DNA from 3 places in the Nonomuraea marmarensis genome. Region 1 is predicted to be linked to each of the others. Evidence: predicted binding sites of a transcription regulator. Region 1 holds the regulator's gene; each other region holds the start of a gene.
What was found. The regulator LexA, encoded in region 1, represses DNA repair genes until DNA is damaged. The targets are predictions, from matches to a motif close to TCGAACANNTGTTCGA.
Positions count from the first base shown of each region.

Region 1 (10,606 bases):
GAGTTGTTGGCGTTCTGGTACTGGACGCTGACGATGTCCTTGCCGCCCAGGTCCATGTCGAACCCGGCGTCGCGCAGCGCGCGGATCTTGTCCTCTTCGCGCGCCTTGGTCTCGATGAACTCCTCGACGTCGGGGTGGTCGACGTCGAGCACGACCATCTTGGCCGCCCTGCGGGTCGCGCCGCCCGACTTGATCGTCCCTGCTGAGGCGTCCGCGCCACGCATGAACGACACCGGCCCGCTAGCCGTGCCGCCGCTCGACAGCAGTTCCTTCGACGAGCGGATCCGGGACAGGTTCACACCCGAGCCAGAGCCGCCCTTGAAGATCACGCCCTCTTCCTTGTACCACTCCAGGATCGACTCCATCTGGTCGTCCACGGAGAGGATAAAGCAAGCGCTTACTTGTTGAGGTGACTGCGTGCCCACGTTGAACCAGACCGGCGAGTTGAACGCGAACACCTGGTGCGCGAGCGCGTGCTTGAGCTCGTGGTCGAAGATCTCGGCGTCCTCGTCGCCGGCGAAGTAGCCGTGCTCGATCCCGGTCCTGGTGTAGACGCCGACGACCCGGTCGATCAGCTGCTTCAGGCTCCACTCGCGCTGCGGGGTGCCCACGGCGCCGCGGAAGTATTTGGTCGTCACGATGTTGGTCGCGTTGACCGACCAGAACTCGGGGAACTCGACACCTCGCTGCTCAAAATTGATCGTGCCGTCGCGCCAGTTCGTCATGACGACGTCGCGGCGCTCCCACTGGATCTCGTCATACGGGTGCACGCCGGGCTTGGTGAAGATCCGCTTCATCTTCAGTCCCTTGCGCGGACGCTTGCCTCCGCGCGTGACTGAACCGCTGGCCGTCTCCGTCATGACTCCCCCTTCTCCGCCTTCAACTGTGAGATCTCGGCCTCGAAGTCCGCCAGGCTCTCGAAACCGCGATACACCGATGCGAACCGCAGGTAGGCCACCTCGTCGAGCTCCCGCAGCGGGCCCAGGATGGCCAGACCCACTTCGTTGGAGGGGAGCTCGGCCGCGCCCTTGGCCCTGATGGCCTCTTCCACCCGCTGCCCGAGCTGCGCCAGTGAGTCCTCACTGACCGGTCTGCCCTGACATGCCCGCCGCACGCCCGCGACGACCTTGTCCCGCGAGAACGGCTCTGTCACTCCGCTGCGCTTGCTCACCATGAGCAGTACGGTCTCCTGCGTGGTGAACCTGCGCCCGCACTCGGGACAGGTGCGACGGCGTCTGATGGCCCCGCCGTCGTCCGTGGAGCGGCTGTCGATGACCCTGGTGTCAGGGTGGCGACAGAACGGACAGTGCACGCTTTCGCCTCCATCTATGGCCACCACCGCGCACGTAGCGGGATGCTCGCGCACGCCCCACGGTTGTCCATGGAGCGGTCACGTAAACACAAGGTGTGGTGAACTACATCGGTGTAACTACTAGATGTTGTGGTCCAACCGTAGAAGCGAGCGACCATGAACGCAAGTTGACCGACCCCAATCGAACTGAAGTCGCTGATCAGCCCCGCCATCCCTCCTGACTCGGGCGTGTCGCCATCAACACCGGGCCGCTGAACGATGTTCCCGCCGGTAGAGACGTCACAGGAGTTGCATGGGCGCTCGTTCGTGAACAAACCTCACAAAGGTACCGGAGACCCCGTAGGCCACAAATCGCGCCTCCCGGCACACCTCAGCCCACTAGGCGAGCGCACGTGCACCACCGCACGTGCCCAGGACGCCCGGGGCGCGCGCCACCCTGCGGTTCGCGTGCCACATCCACGTCCCCCGTCAACGGCGCGCGACCGAGACATCAGAAACCCCGGAGCCGGAGCCGACCAGGCAACCAATCGACCTGAGACCGCCCCACCCCAGCCCCGGCGACCCGGCGACCCGGCGATCAGCGTAAGGCGGTTGTGTCGCTTGGGACGTAGAGGCGGGTGCCGGGGCGGATGATGGAGTCGGGCAGGCCGTTCAAGCGCTTGATCTCCGCCACCACAACGCCGGGATCGTCCCCTTGGGCGAGCGCGTCGGCGATCACCCAGAGCGTGTCCCCTTTGTGCACCTCCACCCAGGGCAACCCCGCATGGCTGGGCACCACGACCTTCACCGCCGCATGCCCCGCCGTGCGCGTCCCGAGCCAGAACCCGCCCAGCGACAATAACGCCACCGCGACCACCAGCACGACCCGCCCGCGACGAGTCAGCCGCACCGGCGGGGCGGAACGACGCCTGAGCCGCGCCGCCACCCGCCGCTCACGCCACCTCAATCCGCGTCGCTCGCGCCGCCTCTCAGCCCGTTGCTCGCGGCGCTTCGCAGCCCTCCGGCCCCATCCCCGCTGCCCGTCAGCAGCCGACCCCCGCACCGCCCTACTGGTCGCCCTCGCCCCTCGACCTCCATCAACGCCGCCCCCCATCCCCCGGCCCCCACCGGGGATGGCCCTCGGCCCGCGCCCCCGAACGCGGCCAGCCCCCGGCCCGCCACCCGCGTCGCCGCCGGCGCTGCGCGCGCGACCCGTATCAGCACCGGCCCTGGACGTCTCTGGTGGCCTTCGCCCGCCGCCTGTGCCGCCCTCCGCCCCTATGGCCTGCCCTCGACGCCCCCCTGCATCGAGGGTGTCGGCGTCGGCACCTCCCCGGCCCTGCAGTTGGGCGCCTGGACGCGGTGACGGGACAAGCCGCAAATAGGGCTTTCCGCGCCCCCGAGCCACACCCCCGCCGGACGAAGGGCCCTCACGCCGCCCCCCGCCACTCGAACGGGGCCCCAACCTCTTGCCGGAATTCCCGCGGGATCCAGCCCCCGAGCGCGTATTGTCTCCCCGTCGATCCTTGCCCTGCGTGGCATCGGCGATGAGTGTGAGTCGTTTGGTGTCTTCGCTGGTCGTGTCCGTATTCGTGGTCGTTCGCATGGATGACCTCCCGCCGTGTGACCCCTGGAAAAGGCCCAATAAAAGATCAGCAAATCGAACACGGTGTCGATCGAACTCCCGTACGATGTTGTACACCACACTGGCGACAATTTCGAGGAAGACTCGAACAATTGTTTGAAGATGATCTTCAACAGCGATACGGTCGCTGTGTGCGACATCAAGACCACGGACCGGGAGGTTCGCCGGTGAGGCGGGCCGCCAGGCGAGGAGGAAGAGCATGAGTGAGCGGGATGACGCAAACGGGGTCAGCGACCTCGCGGTGCGCCGGCGCGATTCCCTGGGGCTGACTCCCAGACAGCGCAAGATCCTCGAAGTGATTCGCGACTCGGTGCAACAGCGCGGATATCCGCCCTCCATGCGCGAAATCGGCGAGGCGGTGCAGCTGACCAGCACGTCCAGCGTGTCGCACCAGCTGACGGCGCTGCAGCGCAAGGGCTACCTGCGCCGCGACCCGCACCGGCCGCGCGCGCTCGAGGTGCGCCTGCCGGGCGAGCCCGTGTTGTGGGTCGACCCCGACGCCAGCGACGACGAGCCCACGATCAGCCGCCCCACGGCCGCCTACGTGCCGCTCGTCGGCCGCATCGCCGCCGGTGGCCCGATCCTCGCCGAGGAGAGCGTCGAGGACGTCTTCGCGCTGCCCAAGCAGCTCGTCGGCGAGGGCACGCTGTTCCTCCTGCAGGTCACCGGTGACTCGATGATCGAGGCCGCCATCGCCGACGGCGACTGGGTGGTCGTCCGCCAGCAGCCGGTGGCGGAGAGCGGCGACATCGTGGCCGCCATGATCGAGGGCGAGGCCACCGTCAAGACCTTCAAGCGCAAGGACGGCCACGTCTGGCTCGTCCCGCACAACGCCAACTACGAGCCCATCCCCGGCGACGAGGCCAGCGTCCTGGGCAAGGTCGTAGCAGTCCTCCGCCGGTTGTAATCGGACGTCGTAACCGACGGCCACTCGGGCGCGCGTCATGCGTCGCGCCGCGTTCCGGCGCGCGCCAAAAACACATACATGCACGGGGTACGACACCACCCAGGCCAGGCGGTCATCCTCGCCGCACCGTCCTTCGGCCGAACGGCCATGGTCCGGAGTGGACGTCGTAGCCGCCGTGGTGAGCTGGCACGCGCCGTCAGCGACGCGCGCCAGGATGGCGACCAGACGGACGCGAGCCAGTGTCAGGGCAGCGGCGGCAGGTCGGGCGGAGTCGCGGCCGGGTGCTCCTCAAGGGCGGCCAGAGCCAGCTCGATCGCCTTCTCCAGTTGCGGATCCCGCCCCGCCACCCGGTCCTGCGGTGTGATCACCACTTCGATGTCCGGCTCCACCCCGTGGTTCTCCACCCCCCACCCCTGCCCGTCGATCCAGAACGAGTACCGAGGCTGCGTGACCCGGGTCCCGTCCACCAGCGAATACCGCGAGTCGATCCCGATCACCCCGCCCCACGTCCGGGTCCCCACCAGCGGCCCGATGCCACGGTTCTTGATCCCGGCGCTCACGATGTCACCGTCGGAGGCCGCGAACTCGTCGGTGATCGTCACGATCGGCCCCCGAGGTGAGTCCTCCGGATACCGCATCGGCTCGTACCCGCGCGCCCGCGCCCACCCGGTGACCTTGCGGGACAGCTTCTCCAGCACCAGCTCAGACAGGTGCCCGCCGCCGTTCTCCCGCACGTCCACGACCAGCCCGTCATAAGCCATCTCGGTACGCAGGTCCCGATGGAACTGCGCCCACCCGGAAGCCACCATGTCGGGCACGTGCAGGTATCCGAGCCTGCCGCCGGACGCCTCCCTGACGTGGGCCCGGCGACTCTCCACCCAGTCGTGGTAGCGCAGCTGCGACTCGTCCGCGATCGGGCTGACCACGACCCGGCGCGGGTCCCCACCGGCGGCGGGCCGCACGGTCAGCTCGATCGGCTGGTTGGCGGTGCCGGCGAGGAGGGCGAGGGGGCCGCGTACCGGATCCACCGGACGCCCGCCCACCGCGACGATCGCGTCGCCCGGACGGACGGCCACGCCGGGCGCGAGGAGCGGCGAGCGGGCGGCGTGGTCGGAGGACTCGCCGGGCAGGATGCGCGTGACCCGCCACACCCCGTCGGCGTCACGCGAGAGGTCGGCGCCGAGCAGGCCCTGGCGGCGCCGGGGGTCGTAGCCGCCGCCGTTGCCGTAGGCGTAGGCGTGTGAGGTGCCCAGCTCGCCCTGCGTCTCCCAGAGCACGTCGATCAGCTCGGAATGGGCGCCGATGCGTTCGACCAGCGGTTCGTAGCGGTCGAGCACGGCCTGCCAGTCGACGCCGTTCATGTCCTCGCGCCAGAAGTGGTCGCGCATGAGCCGCCCCGCCTCGCGGAAGCCCTGCCGCCACTCGGCGACCGGGTCGAGCTGCACGGTGATCCGGTCGAGGTCGATGGTGACGACCTCGTCGCCCTCCCCGGCGGCGCGGGTCTGCAGGCCGTTCTTGCCGTTGGTGACGAGCCTGGTGCCGTCGCCGCTGACCTCGAACGAGCGCACCTCCCTGCCCAGCTCGGTCTTGGCGCGCTTCTTGAGGTCGTAGCGTTCCAGCACGATCTCGTTCGTGGACTCGGTCCCGTCGCCGAGTTGCCCCGCGAGCGGGTAGCGCAGCCACAACAGCGCGTCCTTCGCGGTACGCAGGTTGTGATACCGCCCGGCGGGCACCGGCACCGGCACGACCCGCGAGGCGAGCCCCTCGGGATCGACCTCGGTACGCGGCGGCGCGTCGTCCTTCTTCTCCTCCTTGCCGGGCTTGTCGTCCTCGCCGTTGAACCCGCGCCCCTGCAACGAGGGGTCGAACGGCGACGGCGTGGCGGCCTGCAGAGGCACGATGTACGGCTTGCACCCGGCAGGGAACGACAGGTCGAAGACGTGCGCGTCGTAAACGGGATCGAACGTGCGCACCGACAGGAATGCCAGATGTTTCCCGTCCTTGCTGAACACCGGGTCGTAGTCGGCGAACCGCACCGGCGTCACGTCGATCACCGACGTACCGTCCACCCGCCCCATCTTGATCTGCGACAGCGGTTCGTGATGCGGATGTTCCCAGGCCAGCCAGCCCGAGTCGGGCGAGAACGTCAGCCCGCTGACGTCCCCCTGCGTGGTCCGATCCAGTTCCCGGATATTTCCGGACTCGAGGTCGACCACCAGCAGCCGCCCGTCATGCGTGGCCACTGCCACGTGCTTGCCGTCGGGCGATGCCTCCAGTTCGAGCACCCGCCCGAGTTGCCCGGCGGCCAGCGTCCTGACCTCGCCGCCGGGCGTGCCGATCTCCAGCCCGTCCTCCCCGCTGGCGTCGGACACCCACACGGCCTTCCCGTCCGCGTCGAGCGCGCGCGGCAGGCGTACCCGGACGCCCGCCTGCACCCGCAACGCGCCCGCGGGCCCGTCGCGGTGGGTCACCCAGTGCGCGGTCCCGCGGATCTCCACCGCGCTGGCTCGCCCGGTCGTGTCCGGCGAGTACGAGCCGACCCGCGTGGGCGCGGGCCGCCTGGCCCGCCCGGGACGCGGCCCGCCGAGCCGCACGTCCAGCCGGTACGGCTCCGCGTCCAGGCTCTCCAGCAACCACAGATCCCCGGCGTGACCGTAGATCACCCGCTCCCCGTCGCCGGCCGCGTGACGGGCGTAGAACTCCGCATGGGAGCTGTGCCGGCGCAGGTCGGACCCGTCGGGCAGGGCGGAGTACACGTTCCCGATGCCGTCGATGTCGGCCAGGAACACGATCCGGTCCCCCACCCAGCTGACCGACCAGTACTGGGCCGTGCTGTCGGCGAACAGCCTGGTGAACTCCCCGTCCCCGCCGGCGTCGACCCAGATCTTGCCCGCCGTGCCGCCCCGGTACCGCTTCCACTGCGACGGTTCGCGCCACAACGCCGACACGGTGGCGACCTTGGCGCCACTGACGGCGACGTCACTGACCCACCCGTACGGCAGGCGGGTGGCCGGGCCGCCGTCGAGCGGCACCGCGTAGGCCCAGTTCCTGCTGCGCTCGCTCTGCCCCGCCGAGGTGATCGCGAGCACGTCCCCCTCGCCGGTCCACCCGCGCACGCCGGTCGTGGCGCTGCCCCAGTAGGTCAGCCGCTCCCCCTCGGGCCCGTCGATCTCGGCCGCGAACACCTCCGGCGCGCCCTCTCTGCCGCCGCTCCACGCGATGCGGGTGCCGTCGGGCGAGAACCTCGGATGAGACACCGGTACGCGGTCCGCGGTGAACCGCCAGGCCCTCCCGCCGGTCAGCGGAGCCAGCCAGACATCGTCGTCGGCGACGAAGGTGACCAGGTCACCGTGCAGGTGCGGATATCTCAGGTATGCGCCATTTGTCACAGGTGCACACTAATGCTAAATGCCAAGGTCAGCCCAAGAATTCTCCGCCCAGCCCACCTGTGCTGTCCTTCGAACGGTCAAGCCGGGCGAGGGCCGGCGGAGCTCGCCATCGAGGATCTCCACTCCCTGGACGCTAATCCGGACACACCCGGGTAGCCCCGACCGCATGGTGCAAATCGGCTACACCCTGATGTCCGAGCAGACCCCGGCGCGCGAGCTGGTCGACTACGCCGCGACGGCCGAGCGCGTCGGCTTCGACTACGCGGTCATCTCCGACCACTACTTCCCGTGGGTCGAGGAGATGGGGCACTCACCCTACTGCTGGTCGGTGCTCGGCGCCGCGGCCCAGGTCACCCAGCGGCTGCCGCTCATGACGTACGTGACGTGCCCCATCATGCGTTATCACCCGGCCGTGGTGGCGCAGAAGGCGGCCACGATGGGGGTGCTGAGCGGGGGCAGGTTCACGCTCGGCCTCGGTGCGGGCGAGAACCTGAACGAGCACGTCATCGGTGAGGGATGGCCGCCCGTCGACACCAGGCACCGGATGTTCGCCGAGGCGGTGCAGATCATCAGGGAGCTGTTCAGCGGCGAGTACATCACCCACCAGGGCGAGTTCTACGACGTGGACTCGGCCAAGCTCTACGACCTGCCGGACGAGCCGGTCCCGATCGGCATCGCCGCCTCCGGCGGCCAGTCGGCGGAGATCGCCGCCGAGTACGCCGACGTCCTGGTCGTCAACGAGCCGATGCCGGAGGTGGTCAAGCTGTTCAACGCGGCCGGCGGCCAGGGCAAGCCGGTCTACGGCCAGCTCCCGATCGCGTACGACACCGACCCGGAGGCCGCCAAGGAGCGGGCGCACAAGCTGTGGAGCTGGGCGGCCTGCGGCGGCTGGAAGGTCATGGCCGAGCTGCCCTCACCGGTGAACTTCGCGGCCGCGACCGGCACGGTCCGCCCCGATGACGTGGCCAGGAACGTGCCGTGCGGCAACGACGTGGACGCGGTCGTGGCGGGGCTCAGGAAGTTCACCGACGCCGGGTACACGCACGTGGCACTCGTCCAGATCGGCCACGACCAGCAGCAGCCGTTCTTCGACTGGGCGGAGAAGGAGCTGCTGCCGGCTCTGCGCAACCTCTAGCTACGGGACGATGTTGACCAGCTTCGGCGCCCTGACGATCACCTTGCGGGGCGCGTTCGTCAGGTAGGGCGCCACCTTCTCCGAGGCCAGGGCCAGCGCCCGCAGGTCATCCTCGGAGATGTCGGGCGAGACCTCCAGCCGGTCGCGCACCTTGCCCGCCACCTGCACCACGCAGGTGACCGACTCCTGCACCAGCAGCTCCGGCTCGGCCACCGGCCACCCGGCGAACGCGACGGACCCGGTGCGGCCCAGCCGCTCCCAGCCCTCCTCGGCGGTGTAGGGGGCCACCAGCGACAACATGATCGCCAGCGTCTCCGCGGCCTCGCGCACGGCGGGGTCACCGGCACCGGGACCGGAGTCGATGGCCCTGCGCGTCGCCGTGGTCAGCTCCATCATGCGGGCCACCGCCACGTTGAAGCGGTGGGACTCGACCAGCTTGGTGACCTCGTCGATCGTGTGGTGCGTGACCTTGCGCAGCTTGACCTCGCCGCGCTCGAACGGCACGCCGGGCTCGCCGGCCGCCTCCGACATCACGCGCAGCGCGCGGGCCAGGAACTTCTGCGAAGAGGCGGGCGACAGGTCCGCCCAGTCGATGTCGTCCTCCGGCGGCCCGGCGAACACCATGGTCAGGCGTACGGCGTCGACTCCGAAGTCGTCGATCTGCTGGCCCAGGTCCACGCCGTTGCCGAGGGACTTCGACATGGCCTTGCCGCCGTTGATCACCTGCCCCTGGTTCAGCATGCGCAGGAACGGCTCGGTGAAGTCGACCATGCCCATGTCGTGCAGGACCTTGGTGAAGAACCGTGAATACAGCAGGTGCAGCACCGCGTGCTCGATGCCGCCGACGTACTGGTCGATCGGGCCCCACTTGCGCACCTGCTCGACGTCGAACGGGCCCTCGGTGTAGCCGGGCGAGCAGTAACGCAGGAAGTACCAGGACGAGTCGACGAAGGTGTCCATCGTGTCGGTGTCGCGCTTGGCCGCGCCGCCGCACTTGGGGCACTCGACGTTGACCCACTCGGTGGCGCTGGCCAGCGGGGAGACGCCCTTGGGCGCCAGCGCGTCGCCGCGCAGGTCGGGCAGCGTGACCGGCAGCTGCTCGTCGGGGACGGGCACCTCACCGCAGTCGGGGCAGTGGATGATCGGGATCGGCGTGCCCCAGAACCGCTGCCTGGACAGCAGCCAGTCGCGCAGCCGGAAGTTGATCGCGCCCGTGCCCCTGCCCTCGACCTCCAGAACCTCGATGATCTTGGCGATGGCCTCGGTCTTGCTCAGGCAGTCCAGCGGCCCGGAGTTGACCAGCGTGCCCTCGCCGGGCGTGGCCTCGCCGGTCTCGCCGGGATCGGCCAGCCCGGTGTGCACGACGACCTTGACCGGCAGCCCGAACTTCACCGCGAAGTCCAGGTCGCGCTGGTCGTGGGCGGGCACCGCCATGATGGCGCCGTGGCCGTAGTCGGACAACACGTAGTCGGCCGCCCAGACCGGGATGCGCTCGCCGTTGACCGGGTTGATCGCGTAGCGGCCCAGGAAGACGCCGGTCTTCTCCTTGTCGGTGGACAGCCGCTCGATGTCGCTCAGCTTGGCGACCTCGGCACGGTAGGCCTCGAACTCGGCGCGGTGCTCGTCGGTGACGATCTCGTCGGCCAGCGCGGCGTCCACGGCGACCACAAAGAACGTGGCGCCGAACAGGGTGTCGGGCCGCGTGGTGTAGACGTGGACCGGCTCCTCGCGCCCCTCGATCTCGAACAGCACGTCGGCGCCCTCGGAGCGGCCGATCCAGTTGCGCTGCATGGTCAGCAGCCGCTCCGGCCAGCCGTTCAGCTCCTCCATGTCGTCCAGCAGGCGCTGCGCATAGTCAGTGATCTTGAAGTACCACTGCGTCAGCTCGCGGCGGATGACGTCGGCGCCGCAGCGCTCGCACTTGCCCGCCACGACCTGCTCGTTGGCCAGCACGGTCTGGTCGTTGGGGCACCAGTTGACCAGGCCGCCCTTGCGGTAGGCCAGGCCCCGCTCGAAGAACCGGTTGAACAGCCACTGGTTCCACCGGTAGTAGTCGGGGTCGCTGGTGTGCAGGCGGCGCGACCAGTCGAAGGAGATGCCGTAGCGCTTGAACGAGGTGGCCTGCGTCTCGATGTTGGCGTAGGTCCACTCGGCCGGGTGGGCGTTGCGCTTGATCGCGGCGTTCTCCGCGGGCAGGCCGAAGGAGTCCCAGCCGATCGGGTGCAGGACGTTGTAGCCC
Region 1 covers NZ_JBICRM010000013.1:101,553-112,158, forward strand. Annotated here, with positions in the region: gene ACFLIM_RS22515 (vitamin B12-dependent ribonucleotide reductase) at 1-860, opposite strand, end outside; gene nrdR (transcriptional regulator NrdR) at 857-1,312, opposite strand; gene ACFLIM_RS22525 (LysM peptidoglycan-binding domain-containing protein) at 1,890-2,201, opposite strand; gene lexA (transcriptional repressor LexA) at 3,136-3,843, shown strand; gene ACFLIM_RS22535 (S41 family peptidase) at 4,086-7,232, opposite strand; gene ACFLIM_RS22540 (TIGR03557 family F420-dependent LLM class oxidoreductase) at 7,399-8,367, shown strand; gene leuS (leucine--tRNA ligase) at 8,368-10,606, opposite strand, start outside.

Region 2 (10,606 bases), on a different contig from region 1:
CACGGCAACGGCCCCCAGGTCGGCCTGCTGGCCCTGGAGAGCGCCGCGGACCCCAACCTGACCAGGCCCTACCCGTTCGACACGCTCGGCGCGCAGACGCAGGGCATGATCGGCTACTGGATGCAGCAGGCCCTGCAGAACGCGCTGCCGGGCAGGCAGGTCCTCGCGATGGTCACGCAGACGCTGGTGACGGCCGTGGACCCGGCCTTCGACCACCCGGCCAAGTTCGTCGGCCAGGTCTACGGGCGGGAGGAGGCCGAGAAGCTGGCCGGCGAGTACGGCTGGACGGTCGCGCAGGACGGCTCGCACTGGCGGCGCGTCGTGCCCTCCCCCACCCCGCGGCGCGTGGTCGAGACGCGGCTGATCCGCCAGATGATCCGCGAGGGCGTGGTCGTGATCTGCGCGGGCGGCGGCGGCATCCCGGTCGTACGCGACGAGCACGGCCGGCTGACCGGCGTCGAGGCGGTCATCGACAAGGACCTGACCGCCTCGATGCTGGCCGAGGCGCTCGAATGCGACGCGTTCCTGAGCCTGACCGACGTGCCGCGCGTCATGCGGGCCTTCGGCACGCCGCACCAGACGGAGATCGCCCACACCACGCCGCACGAGCTGCGGGCCATGGACTTCCCCGACGGGTCGATGGGGCCGAAGGTGGAGGCCGCGTGCCGGTTCGTCGAGACGACCGGCGACATGGCCGCCATCGGGAAGCTGGACGAGGCCGAGCGCATACTCGACGGCTCAGCGGGCACGATCGTCACACCCAACGGCAGGTGGCCGCTGACGAGCACCCTGTAGGGGGTGTCCGATGACACTGGCGCAACGGCTCTTCCGTACCAAGCCCACCGAGCGGATCGTGGCCGAGGGCGGGCACGACCTGCCGCTGGCGATCATCCTGTCACTGGCCATCGTGACCGCCGTCTACGTGCTGGTGGCCCTCGCCGCCGTCGGGGCGATGCCGTGGACGGACTTCGACGCCGAGGGCACCGAGGCCGGCCTGGCCAGCATCGCCGACCTGGCCGCCGGGGCGACCTGGCCGGGCCTGATCGTGTCGTTCGGCGCGGTGATCGCCATCGCCAGCGTCGTGCTCACGGTCATCTACGGCCAGACCTGCATCCTGTTCGCGATGTCCCGCGACGGGCTCATCCCCCGCGTCTTCCAGCGGGTCAACCCGCGCCACCAGGTGCCCGTCGCCAACACCCTCATCGTCGCCCTGTTCATCTCGGTGCTGGCCGGGCTGATGCCGCTCGGCCAGCTCGCGGAGGCGACCAGCATCGGCACGCTGTTCGCCTTCGCCATCGTGAACGTCGGCGTGCTCGTCCTGCGCCACCGCAGCCCCGAGCTGCCGCGCAGCTTCCGCACCCCGCTCTTCCCCGCCACGCCGGTGCTCGGCGCGATCTTCTGCGTCATCGTGATGGCGGGCCTGGCCGGGGTCACCTGGCTGGCGTTCGGGTTGTGGATGCTGGTGGGCCTGATCTGCTACTTCCTGTACGGCTACGGCCATTCGCGGCTGAATGCCGAGGTGACCTGAATGAAGCTCGACAACGTGCTGGCGGGCTACATCCCCGGGTCGCGGGGCAAGGACGGGCTGGCGCTGGCCGTACTGCTCAGGGACCAGGCGCACGGGCGCCTGACGGTGGCGGCCGTGCAGCCGCCCGCCTGGTCCCCGCCCGGGCCCGCCAGGGCAGATCTGAGCGCCTGGCGCGCCTACCTTGAGGAGCAGGCCGACGCGACGCTCGCGCAGGCCCGCGAGCTGGCGGGCGAGGACGCCGACTACGTGGTCCACACCAACAAGGGCAGCGGGCGCGGGCTGGTGGAGCTGGCCCGCAAGCGGGGCGCGGACGTCGTGGTGATCGGCTCGGCGCCGCGCGGCGGGAGGGACCGCATCACCGTCGGCAGCACCGCCGACCAGCTCCTGCACTCCTCCTCCGTCCCCGTCCTGCTCGCCCCGCGCGGCTACGGCGACAAGCCGCCCGCCGCCTTCGACCGCCTCACCGTCGGCTACCGCCGCGGCCCCGGCTGCGACGCCGCGGTCAGGGACGCCGCCAGGGCGGCGGTCTCGCTCGGCGTCCCGCTGCGGCTGGTCACGCTGGTGATCAGCAGCGCCAGGCGCGCGAAGGTCGAGGAGGAGATGCTGGTACGCCTGCGCGACCAATCGGCGGCCGACCTGCGAACCGTGGCGCGCGGGCCGCGGCGGCGACTGCCGGTGGAGGTCGAGGTGCTGGAGGGCCGCAACGTCGCCCAGGCACTCGGCACGACCTCATGGCTCCCCGGCGAGATGATCATATGCGCTTCGAGCAACACCGGGCCACTCAGGCGGGTCTTCCTCGGCGACACCTCGATCAAGATCGTACGTGCCTCGACCTGCCCAGTCATGATTCTCACCCGCGAAACCTGACTGCGGGGAGTCACTCGTCAAACTCTGACGAAGTACTGTTAGCAGTGGGACATGAGGGGCGTTTGTTGCGTTCCCTCCCGGACCGGATTCGGCATCTTTTTTCCAATCAGCTTGACCTTAGGCGTCCACCCCTTTACCGTCACTGTGCGTAACCACACCGCGCGGCGTTCTGGGGTAAACCCAGGGCCATGGCTACCGTTGGTGCCGAGCATGGCACCTCACCCCCCGGTGGCTCGGGCATTCGCCGCAAGGGAGCACAATCTACTGAGAGCGATACATACGAGAGCCGGGGGGCCACACGATGCCGTCTGAGTACGCAAAGTCGCTGGGTGCACGACTCCGCGCCATCCGCACCCAGCAGGGCCTGTCCCTGCATGGAGTCGAAGAGAAGTCCCGCGGCAGGTGGAAAGCCGTAGTCGTGGGCTCATATGAGCGTGGCGACCGAGCGGTGACCGTGCAGAAGCTTGCCGAGCTTGCCGACTTCTACGGGGTGCCCGTCTCCGAGCTGCTGCCGGGCGGAGCCGCGCCCAGCCCGCTCGGGCCGACACCCAAGCTTGTGATCGACCTGGAGCGCCTTGCGACGCTGCCGAAGGAGAAGGCGGGGGCGCTGGCCCGGTACGCCGCCACGATCCAGAGCCAGCGTGGTGACTACAACGGCAAGGTCCTGTCGATCCGCCAGGAGGACCTGCGCTCCCTGGCGGTGATCTACGACAAGTCGCCGACTGAGCTGACCGAGGAGCTCATCAGCTGGGGCGTCCTCGACGCCGAGGCCCGGCGAGCAGTCGAGTCGTTCTGAGGGCGCCTGAACCGAGGCGGTTCCTGACCTGAGGTTCGCCCGGCCTGGAGGCCACCCTGGTCGCCCGCTCGTGAGGCCTCCTGCGCCGGTTCGAGGGCTCGCCGCACCCCTGGCGAGCCCTTCGGCCTTCACCCCATCGCGTAACGCTCACTGAGGGGACGGCAGGAAGCGCCGCCACCAAGCGCGGCGGCGTCGGCCTGGCCCCTGCCGCGCCATCGCCCTGTGGCGCGCTCGAAGCGACCCCGCACCCCGGAATGGTGCTGTCCAGCGGGGGTCGCACGACTCGCGGGGGTCGCACGCTTGAGCGCGGGTTGCGCTCAGGAAGGTCGCGGGTGGTTGGGGTCGTCAGCCGGCCAGGGGGACGTCCACGGGGAGTTGGGGTTGGGCGGGGACGCCGAGGAGGTCTTCGACCGTGGAGACGAACGTCTCCGCCTCGGCCAGGATCTCGTCGGCGTCCGCCGCGCTGACTCTGCTGACCATGCCCGCCTCCGCGGCGGCGCGCTTGGCGGCGCTCACCGAGAAGTAGGCGGCCCACTCGGCCAGGTGCGGCTCGGCCTCGGGCAGCAGCTCCCACGCACTGCGCAGGCGACGCCTGCGGCCCTCCATGGGACGAGGCCGGGCGGCCAGGATCGCCGCCGCCGCTCGAAGGGCTGCCAGGTGTGCTGCCACATATCGGGATGCCGGGGTGCGAGCGCTCGTCGCCTCCGCCAGGCAGGAACGTGAATCGGTCAAGTGTGCCCGAACCGCAGGCGACAGCCGGGGCCCGGGTGTGTCTCTAGGCCTTGGTGCCATCTTGCGCGCCTCCTTGGAGTCGTGGGCGGCCGCCGGCGTCTCCGCCGGTGGAGCCAACACTTGCAGACCCCACCGACATTTCCGCCGGGCTGGCCGGACGAGGAGCTTCCCCTCACCCCGTCCGGCCAGGACACGCCCGCTCGTCTCCGCCGACGACGAGGACGCACCCTTCGCCCGTGGGCCTGGCCGCGGGCGATCGCTTGGGGAAGCGAACGGCCCGCGGCCAGGTCCTGGTGACGTTGAGCCGCGAGCCTCACCGTCACTAGGTCGAACATAATTTCGATCACCTTTGGTGTCAACCAGTTCCACGAACACAGGTTCGATGACCATGAAGTGAAATGACCGACACACACGGGGATAGCACGATGTTCACCCGACTGCACCATCCGCCATCGCCGCGTCCGCACCGCCGCAAGAACGCGCGGCCTGGGGCGGGAGAGGTGCGGGGTGCTGACGGCACAGGCGGCGTGACAATGCGGGCGGCATGACAACGCGGGTCGCATGGGCGGCAGCCATAAGAGCGCAGGCATGGGTGGGCCGTCGCCGCGCGGTAGGGAGCGGCGACGGCCGGTGGTTTCAGGGGGGTGTCAACGTGGTGGTGGTCATGAGGCGGAGATGGCCCCCGACGGGCACAGGGTCACGGCGCGGCGGACTCCGTCCTCCAGCTCCTCCGGCGGCACCTGCTGCAGGAGCACGACCGTACCCTCATCCTCGCTCTGATCGAACACCTCCGGCACCGTCAGCGCGCACATGCCCGCCCCGATGCACACCGTCGTATCCGCCTTGATTTCCATCGTGACCTACCAAGTGACAGGGAGGCGGTGCACTCCATAGATGCTCATGTCCGAGCGCATCGGCACCTCCTCGGGTGTTACGGCCAAGCGTAGGCCAGGGAAGCGGCGCAGCAGCGCGGGGTACCCGATGCGCATCTCGGCGCGGGCGAGCTGCTGGCCGAGGCACTGGTGGATGCCGTGGCCGAAGGTCAGGTGCCCGCCGGCGGGCCTGGTGACGTCGAGCGCGTCGCCGTCGGCGAAGCGGGAGGGGTCGCGGTTGACGGTGGGCAGGTGGATGCCGACCGTTTCGCCCGTCTTGATGAGGTTGCCCTCGATCTCGACATCCTCCAGGGCGGTCCTGAACGGGCCGAGGTGGATGATCGTGAGGTAGCGCAGCAGCTCCTCCACGCCGTTGTCCACCACCGACGGGTCGTCCCGCATGGCGGCGAGCTGGTCGGGGTTCGTGAGCAGCGCGTACGTCCCCAGCCCCAGCATGTTCGCGGTCGTCTCGTGCCCGGCCACCAGCAGCAGGAACGCGACCCCGGTCAGCTCGTCGTCGTCGAGTTCCCCGCTCTCGATGAGCCCGCCGAGCAGGTCGTCGGCCGGCTCCTTGCGCTTGCGCCCGATCAGCCCGTACAGGTACGCCATGACCCGCCCCAGCGCCGCGATCGCGTCGTCGGCCTTGGTCTCCAGGTTGACCAGGATCTTGGAGTCCTGCTGGAACTGCGCACGGTCCTCGTACGGCACCCCGAGCAGCTCGCAGATCACCAGCGACGGGATCGGCAGCGCGAACGCCTGCACGAGGTCCACGGGCCCGCCGGAGGCGGCCATCTCGTCCAGGCAGGCGTCGGCGATCTCCGCGATCCTGGGCTCGAGCATCTTCATCCGGCGCACGGTGAACTGCCCGGTGAGCAGCTTGCGGTAACGCGTGTGCTCGGGCGCGTCCATGCGCAGGAAGAACCCGGGCGGCATCCGGAACTCCTGCTTCTCCGTGAACCTCATCCTGGCCGGGATCGGCGGGTGCATCGTCTCCGGCCGGTTGCTGAAGTGCGGGTGCGCCAGCACCGCGCGGGCGGCCGAGTAGCCGGTCACCAGCCAGCCGAGATGGCCGTCGGCGTACCTCATTCGGTGCATAGGCGCCTGTTGTCGCAGCCGCGTGACCTCGTCTGGCGGGTCGAGCGGCCGCTGGCGGGCGGTGGGATACGTGACTTCGGACATGCTGCGGGTCCTTTCCTCGCTTGGCTCCCAGAAAACATCAACCGTTGCAAAATTTCAACCGATGAAAAACCTATATGCGTGCAGTATAGTTCCGGCATGGTGGGACTGCGGGAGCGCAAGAAGCAGCGCACGCGCCGGGCGCTGATCGAGGCGGCGCTCCGGCTGTTCGACGAGAAGGGGTTCGAGGAGACGACGCTCGCGGAGATCGCCGCCGCGGCCGACGTGTCGACGCGCACGTTCTTCAGCTACTTCGCGAGCAAGGAGGACGTCGTCTTCTACGACACGCATGAGCGGATAGAGCTGGCTCTTTCGACGCTGGCGAACAAGGCGGCCGGGCAGTCGCCGGCCGACGTGCTGGTCAGGTTCATCGAGGACAGCTTCGTGTGGTCGGCCGCGCACGAGGAGCTCACGTTCGAGGACGCGGAGGTGCGGCTGCGGCTCATCATGACGGAGCCGACGTTGCAGGCCAAGGCGTTGCTGGTGCTGTTCGACAGCCAGCTCAGGCTGGCGCGGGCGCTGCACGACGCGTACCCGGACAAGCTGGACCCGACCGAGGCGGCGGCGGCGGTGGGGGCGTTGGTCGGCGCGGTGAAGCTGGCGGTGATGGTCAACATGGAGCACGATCGGTCGCTGGAGGAGATGTGGGCCACGGCCCGCCGCGGGGCCGAGGTCGCGGTGCGGGGGCTGAGCTCCCTCTGCTAGGCAGGTACGGCGCGCATTTGAGAAGCTGTCCCCTCGGAGCTGGAGAGGAGAGCGGATGGCGGGGAGCGGTCGAGGGCAGCCGGTCGGCTTCGTCCTGCTCGCGCTGGGGCCGATCTTGGCGGCGGCGTACGCGGCCGTCAACCACGTCGCCATCCGGACGGCAGTGCAGGCGCAGATCGCGGGCCCGGAGTGGGAGGGGGGCCGGGTGGACGCCGACGGGATGACGGCGGTCGGCGTGGACACGTGGCGGCTGGTCTGGTGGACGGCCCTGTTCGTGGGGGTGGTGGCGGTGGCCTTCGTGCTGATCGGCGTGCTGCTACGGCGGCGCGGCCGGGGCCGCACGCTCCTCCTCGTGTTCTCCGGTGTCCTGATCGTGCCGTACGCCGTCGGGTTCCTCGTCGCGCTCATCAACCCCGTGAAGGGCCTCGGGGGGCTCTACGACGTTCCCGACTTCGTCGACGGCGTTCCCCCATGGCAGCCGGGCACGGCCTTCATCCTGCTCGCGGCCGGGCTGGCGCAGGCCGTCGGCCTGACGATGGCGGCCGGTGCGGGCAGGCGCCAGGCGGCGGCCGGCCAGGAGGGCACGCGAAGCACGCCGTCAGGGTCCGGACGCCCCTAGGGTGGATCTGGCAGGTCAACGGGTCCCGGCATGGGCAGAGGCCGGCGTTCGCCGCAAGGAGGCACTTTCATGTCAGTCGCGCACATAACCTCTCCGGTCAGTGGCCCCTGCGGGGACGACGACTGCGGGATCCGCGACGTGCTCGACCGGATCGGCGACAAGTGGACGGTGCTGGTGATAGTGGAGCTGGCCAAGGGGGTTCGGCGGTTCGGGGAGTTGCATCGGGCGATTCCCGGCATCTCCCAGCGCATGCTGACCTTGACGACACGGCAGTTGTGCCGTGACGGGCTGGCCGAGCGGACCGCGTACCCGACGATCCCGCCGCAGGTCGAATACCGGCTGACGCCGATGGGCCGCAGCCTCGCCGAGGCCATCGAGCGCCTGGCCGGCTGGTCGCGCGAGCACAAGGACGCCATCGCGGACGCCCGCGAGCACTGGGACGCGGCTCACTAGGGCGGCGCGGGTCCGACCAGGCGGTCCAGCCCTGCCGGGCGCGATCGCGGTCCACGACACCCGGCACGACAGCACCCGCCGCTCAGGGACGCTTGAACTTGCCTCGGACGTAGACCGGCACGCCCTTGCCGAGCATCCCCGGCAGGACCTGTGCCACGTTCATCGGCATCCGCACACAACCATGCGAAGCCGGATAGAGCGGCACCGACAGTGCCCCGTGGAAGGCGATCCCGCCGTTGAAGAAGATCGGGTTGTAGAGCTGCCCGAGATAGGACTTGTGCCAGCCGCTCGTGCGCCACGTCGTCTTGTAGTTGCCCGTCGGCGTGCCGGCCGAGCCGCAGAACCGCTGCTGCTTGCCCTGCCACGTCGCCGTCTCGCAGTACGGGATGCCGCTCCCGGACGACACGTGGGTGATCAGCTCCACCTCGCCGTCGACGTACAGGACCATGATCTGCTTCGTCAGGTTGACCTCGGCCCGCGTCGGCTTGCCGTTCTTGACCAGGACCTTGGGCGACTTCGGGGTCTCCAGGGCGGCCCAGGTGCGGTTGGCGATCTTGCTCGTCGGCTTGATGCCGTTGACCTTCTGGAACGCCCACACGGCCGCCAGCGTCGTCCCCCCGTACTTGCCGTCGGCCTTGCCGGGACGGTAGCCGAGCTCGGTGAGGCGCTTCTGCATCCACTTGACGTCTTCGCCCTTGGCGCCGAGCTTGAGCGTCTTGCGCGGCGCGACGACCGTGGCCGTGGCGGCCGGGCCGGACTGGGCGGCCGCCGCCGTGCTCGCCTGGGTGGCGGCGGGGATCACCGACGTCGCGACCGGCGAGGACCGCGCGGGCGCCTGCGTGCCGCAACCCGTGAGAACGACGGCGCCAGCCGTCAGGAGAGCAGCCACCCCGGGCAGCCGTCGAGCCCCCACCAGTACCACCTCTCATACCATTTACGAACAGATCAGTGGACCCTACACCACTCACCATGAACCGGTAATCAAGCGGTCAACTTGTTTAGAGTGTCTTCATGCCTGAGAAGTTGTTGCCGGCGAATGCCGTTGTCGTGGAATCCGCACTGCGCGAACTGGGGGCGAACGGCGAGATCGTCGTACTGCCGGAGAAGGCGCCCACGGCCGCGACCGCCGCCGCCCAGCTGGGGTGCGAGGTCGGGGCCATCGCCAACAGCCTGATCTTCGAGGCGGACGGCGCGCCGCTGCTGGTGCTGACGAGCGGGGCGCACCGCGTGGACGTGGAGCTCGTCGCCCGCACGGCAGGAGTCCAGCGGGTACGCCGTGCGACCCCGGAGTTCGTCAGGGCCGCCACCGGCCAGCCCATCGGCGGCGTCGCCCCGGTCGGGCACCCGGCGCCGGTCCGGACCCTGGTGGACAACTGGCTGAGCAAGCACGAGGTGGTGTGGGCGGCCGGAGGGCATCCGCTGACGGTGTTCCCGACGACGTTCGACGAGCTGGTGCGCATCACCGGGGGCGTCCCTGTGGACGTCGAGTAGTGTGCGACGGGTGATCGAGTTTCGCGGAGCGGGTCCGGCCGAGTTCACCGAGCGGCTGGAGACGGTGATCGACATCTACACGGCGGCCATGAACCCGCCCGAGGACCAGATCAACGGCCGCAAGACCATCATGCGAAATCACGGGACATATCCCCATTTCCAGTGTTATTTCGCGGAATTGCGCGATTCGTCCCCTTCTCTTCCCGACCTCGAACCCAAACAGGACGTCGAACTCAAAGACGTGGAGCCGAAAATCGTCGGCTTCGCGTACGGCTTCCGCGGCGCACCCGGGCAGTGGTGGCACGACGTGGTCCTCAGGGCACTGACGGAGCGGGCCGGCCGGGAGGCGGCCAACGCCTGGCTGGGACACGCGTTGGAACTGGCCGAGATCCACGTCCACCCCGACTACCAGGGCAAGGGCATCGGCCGCGCCATGATCCGGACGCTGTGCGCGGGCCGCCACGAACGCTCGGCCGTCCTGTCCACACACGACCAGCCCACGGCCGCCCGCCACCTCTACGCCAGCATGGGCTTCACGGACCTCCTGACCAGGTTCGTCTTCCCGGGGGGCTACGAGGAGTACGCGATCGTGGGCCGCCCGCTCCCCCTGCCCTGACCATCACGCCTGATACTCACGTGACTCGTGGGTTTACCGTGCATGACCATGGGCATCATCCATTACAGAAAGTAACTGACCTTTTACCCGTCGGCTACTATCCCCTACCCGTCACCCGCCCGGTCCCCCTGCGGGCGGGTGACGGGCCCCTGGCCGGGAGACGGTGTATCGGCCCCGGTCAATGCTTCTGGAACCCGCTTGTCCGGCCCAGTTGCGGCGTGGCAGCAGCTGTCCCTCCCCCGGTCAACGCTTTTGAACCACTTGTCCGGCCCACGTTGCGGCGTGGCAGCGGCTGTCCCTTGCCCGGTCAACGCTTTTGAACCACTTGTCCGGCCCACGTTGCGGCGTGGCAGCGGCTGTCCCTTGCCCGGTCAACGCTTTTGAACCACTTGTCCGGCCCACGTTGCGGCGTGGCGGCGGCCCGCCCTGTGCGGGTCAGCGGGCGTCTTCCTGGAGGCCATCAGCGCTGGTCGGCGGGTGGTGTGCCGTTGGCTCCGCCGTACAGGATGGGGGTTGGGGTTTTCGGGGGGAGACAGCGATGGGGGTTGGGGTTTTCAGGGGGAGACAGCGACTTCGAGGCGCTGGAAGACCTCGCGGGAGGCGCTGGAGCGGTTGAAGGTGATGAAGTGGATGCCCGGCGCGCCCTCCGCGAGCAGCCGCTGGCACAGCGCCGCCCCGTGGTCGATGCCCAGCCGCCGCACCGCCGCCGGGTCGTCGGCGACGGCCTCGAAGCGGGCCGCCACGTCCGGCG
Region 2 covers NZ_JBICRM010000001.1:244,324-254,929, reverse strand. Annotated here, with positions in the region: gene arcC (carbamate kinase) at 1-795, shown strand, start outside; gene ACFLIM_RS01315 (amino acid permease) at 806-1,528, shown strand; gene ACFLIM_RS01310 (universal stress protein) at 1,529-2,395, shown strand; gene bldD (transcriptional regulator BldD) at 2,697-3,191, shown strand; gene ACFLIM_RS01300 (SAV_6107 family HEPN domain-containing protein) at 3,537-3,983, opposite strand; gene ACFLIM_RS01295 (ferredoxin) at 4,586-4,777, opposite strand; gene ACFLIM_RS01290 (cytochrome P450) at 4,784-5,974, opposite strand; gene ACFLIM_RS01285 (TetR/AcrR family transcriptional regulator) at 6,071-6,676, shown strand; gene ACFLIM_RS01280 (hypothetical protein) at 6,732-7,295, shown strand; gene ACFLIM_RS01275 (winged helix-turn-helix transcriptional regulator) at 7,365-7,748, shown strand; gene ACFLIM_RS01270 (L,D-transpeptidase family protein) at 7,831-8,661, opposite strand; gene ACFLIM_RS01265 (YbaK/EbsC family protein) at 8,760-9,239, shown strand; gene ACFLIM_RS01260 (GNAT family N-acetyltransferase) at 9,250-9,855, shown strand; gene metF (methylenetetrahydrofolate reductase [NAD(P)H]) at 10,410-10,606, opposite strand, start outside.
Region 2: the regulator LexA is predicted to act here: its motif matches at 4,251-4,266, upstream of ACFLIM_RS01300 (SAV_6107 family HEPN domain-containing protein).

Region 3 (10,606 bases), on a different contig from region 1:
CGCGACCACGCCGACGCTCGCGTAGCCGGGCAGCACGCCGATGAGGAACGTGGAGACGCCCATGACCAGGAGCGTCACCACGAGCACGGTCTTGCGGCCCGCCCGGTCACCGAAGTGGCCGAACACGATGCCGCCGAGCGGCCGGGCGATGAACGCCACGGCGTTGGTGGTCAGCGACGCCAGGGTCGCGTTGAACGGGTCGAGGGCGGGGAAGAACAGCTTGGGGAAGACGAGTGTCGCCGCCGTGGTGTAGAGGAAGAAGTCGTACCACTCCAGCGACGTGCCGATCAGGCTGGCGAGGATCACCCGCCGGGTTTGTTGCGTGGAGCCTGACATCGATCGCTCCTTGGTTGTCTAGGGGGTTGGTATCAACGTAAGGATCGTTGAACAATTCGACAAGAGGTTTGCTCCATGATTCCCTGTTAAATGTGGATGACATCGTCGCTGATCTTTCCCAGGACAGGCCCCGGCTGGGACGCAGCAGCACGGCCGAGCGGGTGGCCGACATCCTGCGCGACCGCATCAGCGAGGGTTTCTTCCGCCCTGGCCAGCGGCTGTCGGAGGAGTCCATCTCCGAGGGCCTCGGCGTGTCACGCAACACGCTGCGCGAGGCGTTCCGGTTGCTCGGTCACGAGCGGCTGCTCGACCACAAGCTCAACAGGGGCGTGTTCGTCCGCCTCCCGTCCGCCGAGGACGTGTCCGACCTCTACCGGGTGCGCCGCGTGCTCGAAGGGGCGGCCGTACGGCGGACCCCGTCCCCCGAGGCGCTGGCCATGATCAAGGAGGCCGTGCTCGACGCCGAGCGGGCCGCCGGGCAGGACGACTGGCAGGGCGTGGGCACCGCCAACATCCGCTTCCACCAGGCGCTCGTCTCCCTGAACGACAGCCCCAGGATCGACGAGACCATGCGCCAGCTGCTGGCCGAGCTGCGGCTCGTCTTCCACGTGATGGTGAATCCGCGGGCGTTCCACGAGCCGTTCGTCGACCGCAACCGCACGCTGCTCGGGCTGATCGAGTCGGGGCAGCCGGAGAAGGCCGCCGCCTATCTGGACGACTACCTCGACCATGCCGAACGGCTCCTCATCCACGCTTACGAGCCGAACCGCTAACGTTCAGCCATGGATCGGATCTTCACCCTCGACGAAGCCCGCTCGCTGTTGCCCGCCGTCATGGAGGAGGCCCGCGAGGTGATCGCCGCCCGGGCCGACCTGGCCGAGATCGCCTATGACCGGGAGACCAGGGGCGAGTCCGAGCGCGGGGGCATCCCGGAGCTGAAGGCGCACGAGGCCCGCATCGAGGAGATCCTGAGCGGCTGGACCGAGCGGGGGATCGAGGTCAAGGGCCTCGCGCCGGTGCTGATCGACTTCCCCGCCGTGCTCGAAGGGCAGTCCGTGCGGCTGTGCTGGATCGAGGGGGAGCGGGAGCTCGCCTGGTATCACCGTACGGAGCTGGGCTTCGCCGGTCGCCGCCCGCTCTGACCTTTCCTTCTTGACAGGGGCGCCTCGTCAGCGCGTATATTCAACCAAAGGGTTGATAAACCGAAAGGTTGAATACAATGCTCCTGCAGGACAAGGTCGCCGTGGTCTACGGCGCGGGCGGTTCGATCGGCGGCGCGGCGGCGCGGGCCTTCGCCCGTGAGGGCGCCCGTGTCTTCCTCGCCGGCCGCACCCCGGCCACGCTCGACAAGGTCGCCGACGACATCCGCGCCGCCGGCGGCACGGCCGAGACCGCGCGGGTCGACGCGCTGGACGAGGAGGCGGTCGGCGCCTTCGCCGACTCGGTGGCCGGGCGGGCGGGCGGCATCGACGTCTCGCTCAACGTCATCGCGGTCCAGGACGTGCAGAAGCCGCTGACCGAGATCACGGCCGAGGAGTTCCTGCAGCCGATCGGGGTGGCCGCGCGCACGCAGTTCCTGACCACCAGGGCCGCCGTCAAGCACATGATCCCGCGCGGGTCCGGGGTGATCCTGACGTTCGGCGGCAGCGGCCCCCAGACCGTGCCGGGGCTCGGCGGCTTCAAGGTCGCGCTCGACGCCATGGAGGGCATCCGGCGGCAGTGGGCGTGCGAGGTCAGCCGGTACGGCATCCGCGTCGTCACCATGGTGACGGGCGGCATCCCGGAGAGCATGCCCGACAGCGTCCCCATCAAGAAGGAGATCGAGGCCGGGCTGCTGGAGGCGACCCTGCTTGGCCGGACGGCGACGCTGGCCGACGTGGGCGACGTCGCCGCGTTCGTGGCCTCCGACCGGGCCAGGACCATGACCTCGGCCACCGTGAACATCTCCTGCGGCGCGATCGTGGACTATTGATCGCATCGCCCAGGACAAGGATCGCCCCGGATGCCAGACGATCAGCTCAGCCTCACCTTCGCCGCACTGGCGGATCCGACGCGGCGGGCCATCCTCGCCCGCCTGGCCGACGGGGAGGCCACGGTCAACGAGCTGGCGGAGCCGTTCGACATGAGTCTTCAGGCGGTCTCCAAGCACCTCAAGGTGCTGGAGCGGGCGGGGCTGATCAGCCGGGGTCGCGACGCGCAGTGGCGGCCGTGCCGCCTGGAGGCGGCCCCGCTGGAGACCGCGTCGGAGTGGATCGACCGATACCGTGAGCGCTGGACGGACCGGTTCGACCGCCTCGACCAGGAGATCAGGAAGTTCCGGCGCGGGCAGGAAGGACACGATCATGGGTGACACGGAGTTCGTCATCGAGCCGGGCAGGCAGGACATCGTCATGATCCGAGGGTTCGACGCTCCCCGTGATGTGGTGTTCCAGGTCGTGACGGATCCGGAGCTGGTGCCGCGATGGTGGGGGCCGCGCTTCCTCACCACCAGGGTCGACCGTATGGAGGTCAGGCCGGGCGGGCGCTGGCGCTACGTCAACGTCGACTCCCGTGGGAGGGAATACTTCTTCAGCGGCGTCTACCACGCCGTCGTGGCGCCGGAGCGGATCGTGCGCACGTGGGAGTTCGAGGGCACGCCGGGGGAGGTGGCGCTGGAGACGGTCACGCTGGAGGCGGTGGACGGCGGGACCCGTTACGTGGCCCAGTCCGTGCATCCGTCGGTGGAGGCCCGCGACGCCATCGTCCGCGCCGACGGGCCCAGGGGCGGCCGGGAGTCCATGGACCGGCTCGCCGAGGTGCTCGCCGCCGGTTCGTAGCCAGGGTCAGGCGGCGCGGCACTCCACCACGGATCGTCCCGACGACTCCCGGCTCGTGGCCGACACCGCCAGCCCCGCCTGCCCGGCCAGGGCCCGGAACTCCTCCAGCGTGCGTTCCATCCCACCGAGCAGCACCAGCTCGGGCGTCAGCCCGGCACCCGTGACGGGACCCAGGGCCACGCTGCCCACCACGACCACCCGGCCCGAAGCCCCGGCCGCCTGCGCGCAGCGCCGCAGGAGCGCGAGCGCCTCCCGGTCCGGCAGGTCGTTGAGCACCTTGCGCACCAGGTAGACGTCCTTGCCCGCGGGCAGCGGGTCGTAGAAGCTGCCGCCGACCACGGTCACGGACAGCCCGGCCGCGGCGAACGACTCGGCCGCTCTGGCCGCCGTCGCGGGCAGCTCGACCAGCGTCCCCTTCACGCCGGGACGGGCCCGCAGGATCGCGGCGAGGGCCGCGCCGGTGCCGCCGCCCACGTCCACCACCTCGGCCACCCCGTCCCAGTCCCCGCCGGGGAGGATCTCCGGATCGAACTCCCCATGCCCCACGGGCCCCATCAGCGCGTCGAAGCTCGCGCCCAGCTCGGGATGCGCTTCCAGATCGTCCCAGAACGGCCGCCCGTACAGCTCCCGGTAAGCCGGCTCGCCGCTGCGCACGGCGGGCAGGAACGCTGCCCAGGCCCCGGCGAGCCGGCCGCCCACCCCGTCGAGGTCGAGGGAGAGCCGCAGCGACTCGTCCAGCAGCCCGCGCGCCGTGTCGTTGAGCGCGAACGTGCCCGGCTCCGGCTCCTCGAACACACCCCTCGCCGCCAGGTGCGTGAGCGTCCTGTGCAGATAGGCGGGGTCGCAGCCGGTCGCCCGAGCCAGCTCACCCACCTCCGACGGTCCCTCCGCCAGGTGGTCGGCCACGCGCAACGTCGACGCGACGCGCAGTGCCCACGGGGTGCTCAGGTCGGACAGTTGCCACAGGTCCATTTCCCGAGTCTCGCACGCGGCAGCCGCAGAAGCGTGGCCGATCTGTGATCAACCGGCCACATCACGTGCGGGTCTAACGGGGTGAGCGAAAGGATCACAGCCATGAGGCAAACCTCAGCGACCGCCGCACTCCTCGCGACGGCGGTCATCGGCGGGCTGGGGCTCACACCCACCGCCGCCCACGCCCAGGCCGGGGCACCCGCGGCCCGCGCGGCCTGGATCAAGTCCTGCATCGACAAGAAGTCCGACGTCACCTATCCCTGCGGCCACTGGCAGCTGATCATGCGGGACGGCAGCAGGGTGACCGTGCGCGGCGCCGCCAACACCATGATCGACGGCGACGGCGACGAGATAGACGACACGAGCACGTTCGCGATCAGCGCGGACGGCCGCGTGCTGGCCTATGAGCGGGCCGGGGACCACCGCCTGGTCGTGCAGCGGGTCGGCGGGCCGGCCAAGGTGCTGCCCACGTCGTTCCAGCCCCGCCGCACCGAGAACCTCAGCCTCTACCTGTCTCCCAAGGGGGACAGGGTGCTGATCGACTACACCGACGACCCCGCGCGCCTGCCTGCCAAGGTCGTCACGGTCGCCACCGGCAAGATCACGACATTGCCCGCCGCCGACACGATGCTCGGCTTCAGCGGCGACGGGGACGAGGTGCTGGCCACGCGCTACCTCAGCGACAACACCATGAGGCTGTCCGCGTACCGGCTCGACGGCGGCTCGATCAAGCGCACGCCGCCCCAGGTCGTCGCGAACACCCTCACCACGGCGCTGTCGCCCGACGGCAGGACCGTGGCCGTGTTCACCGCCGGCAACACCGACAAAAAGACGCCGCCCAGGGTGCGGCTCTACGACCTGGCGAACGGGGAGCTGTCCGCGGGCGCCGACCTGCCGCTGAAGGCCGGCGACGCGCCGTACCTCGCGTCGTGGGACGCCGGCGGGCGGCTCACCGCCGTCGTGCAGAACGCGGAGGAGGGGCATCCGGCGGTGGTACGGGTGCTCACCGTCGACCCCGAGACAGGCGGCACGACGCAGACCGACAAGTACACGATCAGCAAGTCCAGGTACGCCTTCATCGTGGCGGGGGAGTGAACGACATGAGAACCAGGATCCTCGCGGTGCTCGCCGCCGTGCTGGTCGCCGGAGTCCCTTCGGCCGCCCATGCGGAGCCGCACCACCACGACAGCATCCGCTACGCCTCCATCAAGAGCTGCGCGGACAAGGACGGCGGGAGCAGGCCGTGCGGCGGCTGGCGGCTCGTCATGCACAGCGGCGAGCAGAGCCCTCTGAACGACGCCCAAGGGGTCGCGCTCGACGCCAAGGGCAAGTCCAGCCGGTACAACCCGGCGGCCATCGCGGTCAGCGGGGACGGGCAGCGGGTCGCGTACTTCACCAAGTCGGGACGGCTGGCCGTGCGCACGCTCGGCGGCGGGGTCAAGGTGTTCGCCGCGAACGCGCTGCCGAAGGTGGCGCAGTACGACGTGACGTTGCTGCTCTCCGACGACGGCGGCCGGCTGGCGGCGGTCATCGGCAGTGAAAAGCCCGCCGGCACGCGGATCTTCGACACGGCCACCGGCGCCCAGCTCGGCACCGTGCCCGCCGACCTGAAGGTGGCGGGGTTCAGCGGGGACGGGGACGAGGTGCTCGCCAGCGTTGAGGCCGACGAGGCCGTGACCGACCTGGTGGTCTACAGCGACGAGGGCGAGGAGCTGGTACGCGCGACGCCGCCGCAGCTCGTGGCCTCGAACGGGCCGCAGGCGCTGGCCGCCGACGGCCGTACCGCCGCGAACGTGGTGGCCGGGGCCAGGACGGAGCTGGTCACGTACGACCTGGCGGGCGACCAGGTGACCGGCCGCAAGAAGATCAAACTCCCGGCCGGGGACATCCACATGATCGACTGGACCGGCGACACCCAGGTGACCCTCCACCTGATCCGCCGCCTGTCCGACTCCACCCGGATGACGATCGTGCAGATCGACACGGGCACGGGGACGGTCAAGGTCAGGGACCGGTACACGCTGCTGAAGGACACGTTCTTCTTCGCCGCTTGCGGCGGCTGACCTTCGTGAACCGGCACGGCGGGACCGGGGGAGTCCCGCCGTGCCTCCCGCGCGCGGGCATACGCTGCTTGGGTGGAGGTTCACTCGACCAAGGCGATGGCCGTGAGAGCCGTCGACCTGTGCGTGGCGCTGCTGCACGAGCAGCCGTCGATCGAGTCGGTGTCGCGGGTCCTGCGCGACCACGGCGAGGTCGGAGAGATCGCCCTCGGCGAGGCGGACGTGACCGCGATGCGGGCGGCGGCGGCGCGGCTCAGCGAGGTGCTGGGCGCGGCGCACGCCGACGAGGCCGCGGCCCTGCTCAACCGGCTGCTCGCCGGAGCGGCCCAGCCGCCCAGGCTGACCAGCCACGAGGGCACGACGAGCTGGCACCTGCACGTCGACAGCGGGGACGACGCGCCGTGGGGGGAGTGGTTCCTGGCGTCCTCGGCGATGGCGCTGGCGGTGCTGCTCGCCGACTACCAGCGGGTTCCCGGCGGGTTGTGCGCTTCGGGGAGCTGCGGGCGCCCGTACCTGGACTTCGGCGGCGGCAGCCCGCGACGCTACTGCAGCACCCGCTGCGCCACCCGCGAACGCGTCGCCGCCCACCGCTCCCGCTCCTCCTCCAGCGTGCCGGGCTGAACCCGGTGACGGCCAGTCCGGAAAATCGGCCCCAGGGTCGGCCTGTGCGGACTGCGTGCCGTACAGGCCGACTGGTTTCTTCAGGCCGGGGCCTCAGGCTGAGCTGGTGATGACCGCGAACCGGGCCTCGACGGGGTCGGCGAGGAAGGCCATGCGCCCGACCCCCTCGATCGTCGTCGCGGGAGCCCGCACTGTGCCGCCGAGCCGCTGCGCGAGCCCGACCGTGGCGTCGCAGTCGGGCACCTCGAAGTACGGCAGCCAGTGCGCGCTGTCACCGGGCTCGAGCTGGACGATCCCGGCCATGGACGACGTCTCTCCACCTTCGGCGGGCGAGATGACGGGATAGGACAGGTCGCCCATCGGCATGTCCTCGATGCGCCAGCCGAAGACCGCCTCGTAGAAGGCGCGGGCGGCGGCGGGGTCGGGGGCGTAGAGCTCGGCCCAGCCCAGCGAGCCCGGGTCCGTGACCAGCCCGAGGCCCTTGGTGGCGCCCGGCTGCCACGCCGCGAACCAGGCCCCCGCCGGATCGGCGAACACCGCCATCCGGCCCTGCCCCTGGATGTCGAGCGGCGCGGCGAGAACCGTGCCGCCCGCCTGCTCGATCGTCTTCGCGATGGCGTCGGCGTCGGGCGTCTGGAAGTACACCATCCAGGCCCGGGCCGGGTTGTCCTCGGTGGCCTGCCCGATCGCGGCCACCGTCTTCCCGCCGACCTGGCAGAAGCGGTAGTCCATGTGCTCGGGGCCAAGCGAGATGGACTCCCAGCCGAACAGCCCCGTGTAGAACGAGTTGGACGCCTGCACATCGGGGCTGTTGACGTCGATCCAGCAGAGTGTGCCAGGCAGGTAGTCGGTGGTGAGCATGCGTGTGCTCCTTCGTGTGACGAAGCGGTGGGTGGCCTCTTCACCTCACGGTGCGGTCTGAGGGCGACGCCACTCATATCCGACGCCTGACAGCTTGGCACGACCCACCGGCAAAGGCGAGCCCCAGCCGCAGTCGAATGCGTGTTTGAACAGTGGCGTACACTCGACACCATGACAGCCGCGTTCCAAGCATCTCTGCTCGGCCTCGACGACGAGCTCGCGGTCGGCCCGCTCGGCGCCACGGTCCGCAGGACGCACCTCGACCACGGCGCCTGGATCGACCTGCGGCCCGGCTGGCTGACGGGTGCCGACACGCTGTACGAACGGCTGGCCGAGGCGGTGCCCTGGCGGGCCGAGCGGCGGCGCATGTACGACCGGGTCGTGGACGTGCCCCGGCTGCTGAAGTTCTACGACGAGGACGAGTCCCTGCCCGACCCGATCCTCGACGACGCCAGGCAGGCGCTGGACGCCCACTACGAAGAGGAGCTGGGCGAGCCGTTCCGCACGGCCGGGCTCTGCTTCTACCGCGACGGCCGCGACAGCGTGGCCTGGCACGGCGACACGATCGGCCGGGGCGGCACGGAGGACACCATGGTCGCGATCATCTCGGTGGGCAGCCCCCGGCCGCTGCTGCTGAGACCGCGCGGCGGCGGCCACTCGATCCGCCGCGACCTGGGTCACGGGGATCTGATCGTGATGGGGGGCAGCTGCCAGCGCACGTGGGAACACGCGATCCCGAAAACGGCCCGCCCGACCGGCCCCCGCATCAGCATCCAGTTCCGCCCCCGCGGGGTCCGCTGACACGGGTGCGACCGGCGTGGGCTACTTGACAGTCAGCCGGGCGAGGCGGCCTTGCTCGCCAGACGCCCAGCACGACAGATCGCCTGCGCACGACACCGCGTCGAACGACCCCCCGTCGAACGTCTCCCAGCTCTTCCCACCCGAATACGTCACATCACTCCCGGAGGGCCCCACCGCGACGGCCGCGAACGGCAGGTGCGGCAGCCAGGTCACCCCCGACCGATACGCCGGCGGAGGGGTGGCGGCGGCGTGCCAGGTGGCCCCGCCGTCCCCGCTCACCGCCCCCGCGCTGGGCGACTGCTGCTCCGGCCGGTAGTCCCCGCCGACCGCCAGGCCCCGGTGCCGGTCGCGGAAGGCCAGCCCGAAGACGCCCCGCGCCGGGTCGCCCGCGGGGATCGGCGTGTCGGCCACGGTCCACGTACGGCCGCGATCATCCGAGTGGAACACCCGCGACCGCGACGCGCCGCCGCTGGCCAGCCACACATCCCGGCCACCCGCCGTGACCAGGCACTGCCCGCTCGCCGCGAACCCGGCCTCACCCGGCAGCGCCTCCGGCATGCCGTCAGCGGGCAGCACCCGCCAGCTCTGCCCGCCGTCCTCCGTCGCCAGGATCCGGAACCTGCCGTCCACGGGATCGCTCATGGCCAGCCCGTGCCGCCGGTCGAAGAAGGCCAGGCAGTCGTAGAACGCTTTCGGCTCGTCGTTCCTGAAGGTCTCCGTCCACGTGCCGCCGCCGTCCTCGGTCCGGTAGACGCGCGAGTCCGTACCCTCGCCGATGGACAGCGCCACGGCGCTGCGCGCGTCGAACGCCTCGATGTCGCGGAACTGGAGCGCGGCCGTGCCGGGCGGGGAGACGTTCTGCCAGCTCCGCCCGCCGTCCACGGTCCTCAGCACGGTGCCCTCCGAGCCCGAGGCCCACACCACCGCACGGCTGACCGGCGACAAGCCGCGCAGGCGCGCCGTCACCCCTGTCTCCTTGAGCTCCCAGCCGAGCTTGGGCGGGCCGGCGTGGGCGGGGAGCGGAGCGGCGAGTACGACCGCCGCTGACAGCGCACTCAACGCGATTCGAAGCTTCATGTCGGGCAAACTAACCCAAAGGATCAACACCGTCCATGGCCCGGCCCATCACCAACGACTGGATTCAGGCGGCCTCGCGGTCGGCTCCCCAGGACAGCAGGGATTCGGCCGTCTCGAAGCGGCGGCTCGACACCGACTCGCCGAGCAGCACCCCGACCAGGCGGTGCCCGTCTCGTTCGCCCGCGAACGCCAGGCAGAAGCCCGCCGCCTGCGTGAACCCGGTCTTCAGCCCGATCGCGCCGGGCGTGCCGAGCAGCTTGTTGGTGCTGCGCCAGCTGTACGAGCGGTGCTCGTCGTTGGCGGCGAGCGTGTGGCGCTGGGTGCCGGCGGCCTTCTTGATCAGCGGGTTCCGCAGCGCCTCGGCGGCCAGTACCGCCTGGTCCCTGGCAGTGGAGTAGCCGTCGCCGCGCGGGGTGGGCAGGCCGTCGGCGTTGACGTACTCGGTGTCGTTCATGCCCAGCTGGCGGGCCGTCGCGTTCATCTTGGCGACGAAGCCCTTGACGCCGGGGCCGTACGTGCGGGCCAGGGCGTGGGCGGCGTCGGCGCCCGAGGGGAGCATCAGGCCGTACAAGAGCTCGCCGACCGTGATCCGGTCGCCGGGGCGCAGGTCGGCGGTGGTGCCGCCGCCGTCCTCCGCGTACTGGACGTCCTCGGACCGGATCTGGACCACGTCCGTGGGTTTGGCATTCTTCAGTACGACATATGCCGTCATGGTCTTGGTCAGGCTGGCGATCGGCATGCGTTCGGCGGCATCCTTGCTGAACAGCGCTTTGCCAGACGAGGCATCCATCAGGTAGGCGGCACGGCCGTGCACCGTGGGCGCACTGCTGTCCGCGACTGTTTCTATGACTGGGGCGACAGCGGGCGCCTGGGCGTACGCAGGCACGGCCAGCCCTGTGACCAGGGCAAAGGCGCCTGCCGTGGCGGTGAGACGAGCTTTCCGGTTACGCATGGGCACAGGCTGCCGCGCATTTTGGCATGCTGTTGACGCGATGCCTGACATTTCCTGACAGATCACTCAGAAACGCCGATATTTACGGCAAACCCGCTTAGGTAAATCTT
Region 3 covers NZ_JBICRM010000023.1:173-10,778, reverse strand. Annotated here, with positions in the region: gene ACFLIM_RS31545 (MFS transporter) at 1-336, opposite strand, end outside; gene ACFLIM_RS31540 (GntR family transcriptional regulator) at 429-1,109, shown strand; gene ACFLIM_RS31535 (DUF2203 domain-containing protein) at 1,119-1,478, shown strand; gene ACFLIM_RS31530 (SDR family NAD(P)-dependent oxidoreductase) at 1,556-2,308, shown strand; gene ACFLIM_RS31525 (ArsR/SmtB family transcription factor) at 2,339-2,686, shown strand; gene ACFLIM_RS31520 (SRPBCC family protein) at 2,679-3,152, shown strand; gene ACFLIM_RS31515 (methyltransferase) at 3,159-4,124, opposite strand; gene ACFLIM_RS31510 (hypothetical protein) at 4,227-5,219, shown strand; gene ACFLIM_RS31505 (hypothetical protein) at 5,225-6,187, shown strand; gene ACFLIM_RS31500 (CGNR zinc finger domain-containing protein) at 6,260-6,805, shown strand; gene ACFLIM_RS31495 (VOC family protein) at 6,899-7,666, opposite strand; gene ACFLIM_RS31490 (alpha-ketoglutarate-dependent dioxygenase AlkB) at 7,838-8,467, shown strand; gene ACFLIM_RS31485 (oxidoreductase) at 8,489-9,544, opposite strand; gene ACFLIM_RS31480 (D-alanyl-D-alanine carboxypeptidase family protein) at 9,609-10,496, opposite strand.
Region 3: the regulator LexA is predicted to act here: its motif matches at 7,800-7,815, upstream of ACFLIM_RS31490 (alpha-ketoglutarate-dependent dioxygenase AlkB).